DNA from 2 places in the Halobacillus sp. ABA4_118 genome. Region 2 is predicted to be linked to the other one. Evidence: a T-box and tRNA genes for the amino acid it is inferred to sense, from the RefSeq annotation. Region 2 holds a T-box; the other holds one or more tRNA genes.
What was found. A T-box is a leader RNA that pairs with one kind of tRNA and senses whether it is charged. The one in region 2 lies ahead of ACXAGL_RS01090 (valine--tRNA ligase), so its partner is inferred to be a tRNA-Val.
Positions count from the first base shown of each region.

Region 1: it has a tRNA-Val gene. The T-box ahead of ACXAGL_RS01090 (valine--tRNA ligase) is inferred to sense a tRNA for this amino acid. The anticodon was not compared.

Region 1 covers NZ_JBSWWS010000001.1:2,676,462-2,679,876, reverse strand. Annotated here, with positions in the region: gene ACXAGL_RS13485 (DUF2254 domain-containing protein) at 102-1,430, shown strand; gene ACXAGL_RS13480 (biotin/lipoyl-containing protein) at 1,486-1,731, opposite strand; tRNA gene ACXAGL_RS13475 (tRNA-Val) at 1,886-1,958, opposite strand; gene ACXAGL_RS13470 (alpha/beta hydrolase) at 2,197-2,925, shown strand; gene ACXAGL_RS13465 (YjcG family protein) at 2,961-3,415, shown strand, end outside.
Region 2 covers NZ_JBSWWS010000001.1:195,339-198,753, forward strand. Annotated here, with positions in the region: gene ACXAGL_RS01090 (valine--tRNA ligase) at 1-1,641, opposite strand, end outside; T-box leader at 1,730-1,951, opposite strand; gene ACXAGL_RS01095 (hypothetical protein) at 2,078-2,266, shown strand; gene ACXAGL_RS01100 (LysM peptidoglycan-binding domain-containing protein) at 2,263-3,222, opposite strand; gene hemL (glutamate-1-semialdehyde 2,1-aminomutase) at 3,396-3,415, opposite strand, start outside.

The sequences.
Region 1 (3,415 bases), 2.5 Mb from region 2:
GACGATTTCAAGGAAAGCGTGACGGGCTTTCTGTTTTGTAGGTTTTGTATATTTCGTTCATAATAGAAAAAGAACAATCATACAGAAGGCAGGTTTTTCACATGAATAACAGCAAACGATGGATTGATCTAAGAGACAGTTTTCTTTTTCTTCCCGCCATTTACAGCGTGATTTCCATATTGAGCGTTGTGATCTCCATTCTTCTTGATGAATGGATCGTATCCAATTGGAAGGACGCCCTTCCCGGTTTCCTCCTTACAGGCAGCTCAGTGGCTCAAACACTGTACGGATCGCTCGTCACCTCCATCTTAACGATGACAACCATCAGTTTCTCCACCATTATGGTTGTCCTTACAACCTATACCACTCAATTCTCTCCCAGGACACTTCAGGACTTTATGAAAAGCCGGATCACCCAGCACGTGTTGGGGGTCTTCTCCTTCGGCTTCATCTTTTCCCTGCTGCAGTTGTTCCTGCTTGGGAAGGATTCCGGATCCGGATTCATCAGTCCGTTTTTAACCGTTTTCGTATCCATCGTCTGCCTGGCTTTCTTTATCATTTTCATTCACCACTCTTCCCGTTTCATCAAAGTGAACAATTTAATCGGCACCATTCGCCAGAGCACGTCTGATTTGATCAACGGAACCTTTTCCGAGAAAAATTACGACCGTTACACCGAATGGGATCACGAGGAAATTGAAAGACGAAAGAATTCAGAGAAAAGAGTCATTGCGACAGGGGAATCCGGATATATCCAGAGTGTCAATTACTCTTCCTTGATTCAATGGGCGGAGAAAAATGACCTTTTATTGGAGACCACCTTTTCCATGGGGGAATACATTCAGAAAGAAATGCCCCTGTTCTATTACTGGGTAGAATCAGAGCAGGAGAACCTCACACCAGAAGAAGCAAGAGATTTTGTCGTGATCGGCAACGAGCGGGTCGACATTCAGGATATAGAATTTTCACTGCAGAAGCTTGTGGAAATCGCCGTGCGCGCCATTTCCCCAAGTCTCAATGATCCTCATACGGCCACGAACTGCATCAACCGGATCGGCTCCCTCCTCGTTGAGCTCGCCGATGTATATGAGCCGATCCGATATTACCCGGACGATAATGACCACCTCCGTCTTATCGCAGAGCCGGTACCTTTTAGTGAATACTTGTATAAATGCTTCTATCAAATCCGCATTTACGGACACCATGATGTGTCCGTCATGAACTCCGTTATGGAAGTATTGTACAAACTGGCATTCATACAAAAGGAGAAAGTCCAGGACGACGTGTGGAGATTCGGCCGTTACATTATTAAGGCTGTTGATGTAGAGAATATGGACGAGCTTGATTTTGAGCGGTTTAACCATCAGGCACAGAAACTGGCCGATGCGTGTGGGACAACCATTTCCTTGAAGAGCGATGATGCTTCATAACCTGTGTACCAAATAAAGAGAACCGTCCATATTCCGGACGGTTCTCTTTTGTGTATTAATCGCTGCCGGATATGATCATATCGTCTTCCATCTCGGCAAGAAGGGTGGCAGGTGACACTTTATCACCTTTCTTAATATGAAGCTTTTTCAGGCTGCCGCTGATGCCCACCGCTACCTCTGACTCTGTCCCGTCCCGCTTAATAACAAAAAGGGGTTCCCATTCATAGACATACTCCCCGTTCTGAACGAGGATTTCGGTCACTTCTCCATAACACGGGGAAATGATTTTTTCGGGCCGCATGGTTCATTCCTCCTGTTCTCACCACGCCCGGTCCAGCTCAGGGCGTTTGAAACAGCATATGTGGGAGAAGAGGACAAGATGACTGGAAAATAAAAAAGAAGTGACGCAGCCTCTCCCTGGATGAGAAACTGCGCCACTCCGGCACTTTGTATGATGATTCCGATTGGGCTCGAACCAACGACCTCCACCCTGTCAAGGTGGCGCTCTCCCAGCTGAGCTACGGAATCTTATGTAGAAATTTGTCGTTTTTTGCTGACAAAGATTAATATACTATGGATCACAATTGAAGTCAACATGATTCGACAAACTTTTTTTACAAACCTTCCTCCTCCCTCCATCATTTGGGTTATTGATCTGTTCCACTTTTTCAACAATTCTATGATAAAATAAGAAGTGCAACGTTTACATCGAATTTTAAGCGGGAAATTTTCATATACTTCCGTGCTGTAAGGAGGTGGTCTATTTATGGGTAGAGACGGATCCATGACCGAGTACACCATAAACAGTCAGTACTTAGACGAAGAAATGACCCTTCGTGTGTATACGCCGAACAACTTCTCTCCTCTATACAAGTACCATTTCTGTATCATGCAGGATGGAAACGATTATTACTCCATGGGGCGCGCTGCCACTCTGAGCGATAAGCTCCACAGGGAGGAACGTATGGAACGGACGATTTTCATTGGTATACATTACAAGGATAAATACGACCGCAGGGAGAAATACCATCCTGACGGCCAGAGACAGGGAGACTACGTCAGCTTCCTCATCAGGGAGGTCGTCCCATTTCTTGATGAACAGCTGCCCGGGTATAATATGGGGAGAGGCCGGACACTGGCCGGGGATTCCCTTGCCGGAACCCTTGCCTTAATGACAGCTGTTAAATTCCCGAATATCTTCGGAAATGTCATCATGCAGAGTCCTTATGTCGATGATCACGTCCTGGAAGTCGTCGACACAGGGCGGCAGCTTTCTTCATTAACCATCGATCACACCATCGGTCTGGAGGAAACGGACGTGGAGACGACAACCGGTGAGCGGATGGATTTTCTTGAACCAAATCGAAAGCTGCGGGATCTTCTACAGGAAAAGCCGGTCTCCTATACGTACCATGAGCTGGATGGCGGTCATACTTGGGGATCCTGGCAGAAGGATTTTGAACGGGCTTTATTGAACATATTTAGTGGTGAATAAACGTTTTAAAATGGGACAATCAGGAGGTTAGTTCAATGAAATACGGAATAGCAGTGTTTCCATCAAAAAAAGTACAAGATGTAGCGAATTCTTACCGCAAGCGATATGACCCTCATTACGCGCTGATTCCTCCTCACATTACGATGAAAGAGGCGTTTGAAGCGGAGGAAGATCAGATTGAAAGTGAAATCATCCCCCAGCTGAGGGAAATTGCCAAGAACACAGAGCCATTCTCCTACGGGGTGTACAAGGTAAGTTCCTTCTCTCCCGTAACCAACACCATCTACCTGAAGATTGAACCATCCGATGAAATTTTTGATTTGAATGATAAACTTTACACTGGTGTACTGCCGGAAGAAAAAGATTTCTCCTTCGTTCCGCACATCACGATTGCTCAGAAGCTTTCAGACGAGGAATTTTCCGATGTATACGGCAGCCTCACTATGCTTAAATTCGATCTGCAGGATCAGGTCGATCGTTTCCAGCTTCT
Region 2 (3,415 bases):
CGAATCCGCCCCGTATTTCTCTATGACATCCATTGGATCGACGCCGTTTCCTAAGGATTTACTCATTTTACGGCCGTCTGCATCGCGGACAAGACCGTGAATAAGAACATCTTTGAACGGACGCTCGCCGGTGAATTCAAGAGACTGGAAGATCATCCGGCTTACCCAGAACCCGATGATGTCATAGCCGGTTACGAGAACGTTGGTCGGGAAGTAGCGCTTATAGTCACTGCTTCCTTCATCCGGCCAGCCCATCGTTGAAAACGGCCAGAGGGCGGAAGAGAACCACGTATCCAGGACATCATCATCCTGCTTCCAGTTTTCAGGGTCTTTCGGCGCTTCTTTGCCTACGTGAATTTCGCCGGTCTCTTTATGGTACCAGGCCGGAATACGATGGCCCCACCACAATTGTCTGGAAATACACCAGTCACGGGTGTTCTCCATCCAATGCAGATATGGTTTTTCAAAACGGTCCGGAACAAACTGAACGGCTTCGTCTCCGTTTTGAAGGTCGACGGAGGCATCCGCCAGCGGCTTCATATCAACAAACCACTGTGTGGAAAGATAAGGCTCGACTACAGCCCCGCTTCTTTCGGAGTGACCGACGGAATGCATATGATCTTCTATTTCAAACAGGACGCCCTGCTCCTGAAGATCTTTGACAATCTGCTTGCGGCATTCAAAACGGTCCATCCCTTTATACGCCCCGGCATTTTCATTCATCGTACCGTCTTCATTCATGACGAGCACACGCTCAAGATCGTGGCGGTTCCCGATTTCAAAGTCATTCGGATCGTGAGCCGGCGTAATCTTCACAGCACCTGAACCAAATTCCATGTCGACGTAGTCATCAGCGACAATTTCAATTTCTCTTCCCACAATAGGAAGAACCGCTTTTTTACCAATCAGATGCTTGTAGCGCTCATCTTCCGGGTGAACCGCAATGGCGGTATCCCCAAGCATCGTCTCCGGACGGGTCGTAGCAATTTCGATGGACCCTTCTTCATCCTTCAGCGGGTAGCGCATATGATAAAACGCTCCCTGGACATCCTTATACTCGACTTCGATGTCCGATAAAGCCGTCTGTGTAGCCGGATCCCAGTTGATGATGTATTCCCCTCGGTAAATCAAGCCTTTTTCATATAAAGTAACGAATACTTCCTTAACAGCGTCGGAAAGACCTTCATCAAGCGTGAACCGTTCGCGGGAATAATCTAGGCCGAGGCCGAGCTTTTCCCACTGCGCGCGGATGAACTTCGCATATTCATGCTTCCATTCCCATGCTTTATCAAGGAACTTCTCACGGCCGAGGTCGTGACGGGAAACCCCCTGTTCACGAAGTTTGGCATCCACCTTCGCCTGTGTAGCGATTCCGGCATGGTCCATCCCGGGCAGCCACAGGACATCATAGCCCTGCATCCGCTTCACACGGGATAAAATATCCTGCAGGGTCGTATCCCATGCGTGGCCGAGGTGAAGCTTTCCTGTAACGTTCGGCGGGGGAATAACGATGGTATACGGTTCTTTGTCCGTATCACCTTCGGCTTCAAAAAATTTCCCATCCACCCAGTACTGGTACCGGTCCATTTCGACAGCGGCCGGATCATATTTGGTTGGCATTGAAAGATCCTGTTCACTCATTTCTGATCTTCCTCCTTTAATTGTTATCAGTCATTACACTCTGCAAGGGGTTTACCAGCCGGGAAAATAAAAAAACCCTTTCATCCAGTAAAAGGACGAAAGGGTTTGATTTCCGTGGTACCACCTTATTTCACAGGAGAGACTCCTGCACACTCACAATCATAACGGCTTCGAACCGGCTTCTCCTACTCATGTTCAAAGAAGCTGCATCAAGGGCGACTTTCATAATCAGGGTTCATGGAAAACTTCCACCATTCGTTTTCCTCTCTGGAAGAAATGATTACGTACTACTCCCTATCTAAGCATTTCACGTATAAAGACTATATTACATATTGTATATAGAACATACGTCTTTAGTCAACTGTCTGACAAAAAATATGCAGAAGCCCGCAGACAGGGCCTGCGGGCTTCTATATTTAAGAAACGAGGTGTACAGATGAGCCGAATGTACCGCTACCGGCTGCCACCATGGTGTAAGACGTGGTTGATTGTCATTGAAACCTCTCTGCTTCCGATTGTGATTTTCCAGGCTTTACGTACCATTTTCTGGCCGACGACCTTCGATATTTTCCTTCTCGGACTCGTCATCGGTCTGTGGCTGGCTTTTAAATACAAATGGATTTAATCAGGAATATACACAATCTGTCCAGGGGCTACATCCTCATCACAGCTGTTCACACGCTCCAGCTGTCTGACTGGAACATCATACTTCTCAGCGATGGAAGTCAAAGTCTCCTCCCCCTGGGCAATATACATTTTCATCCGGGTATACGTATCCTCACGGTTCGGGAACAAGTGCTTGAAAATTTGTTTGATGCCATCCATCCCACCAGGGGGCGCCTCCGATTCACTGGACTCTGAGGACTCCTCCACACTGACCTCTCCCCAGTCTGACGTACTGTCGGGAGAAGCCTGGATGTCATGGACAGCTTCCTGCTCTGTTCCAAAAAATTCAGGAAAGCTCTGTGATTTCTTGTAAAACCAACGTCCGTCATCGTCCTGTTCCTGTTCCTCTTGTTCCTGTCCGTTCATCCGGAATACAGGGGCTTCTTTTTCGGGAACCGCCCGCTCGGCTTCCGGCGTTTCCTCCTTGAAGTTGACAGGTCCCGCCTGGACAGGCTCATCGAACGCATCGTCATTGGCCGCTTCATTCCGGGCTTCCTCGACTCCGTTAATCGTGATTTGTGCGTGAAGGCGGAGCTGACGGTCAGCCGGCAGTTCATAATCAAACGTCTCAATGTCAATCAGCACATCATCCAAATTGGAAACACGCTCCAATGGGACCCGAATCTCTACTGGAAAAGCGTGGGAAAAGACGTAGACACCGTCATCCTGCGCTTCGACAGTATCCATCACCCTTGCTCCCGAAGCTCCCGCAGGCTCCGCTTCGGATTGAGGGCCCGTTGGAATATATTCACCGCCGAGATCAACGGTCCCCTTCAGGCAGACTTCATCTCCGCGGTCTTCAATCGTAATATCTGGCTCTAAAGAAATACCAATCAGCTCTCTTACACCCTGTCCTTCCTGAAACCATATCGATTCATCCAGATAAAAGGAAAATACATTTTGTTTATTCGGCAATCCAGAGTCCCTCCCTAAGGTATTCCTGTTCTCTACTAACACCTTATGCGGAAGATATCGTTATATACATGAATGGGAGGAATCGCCGTAAAACATCCCGCTATCCACCGGTATTCTCCCCCAAAAAAACAGGCAGCCGATGATAACGGCTGCCTGTTTTCTAAAAGGGGCGTTCAGTTAAGTGTTGAAAATA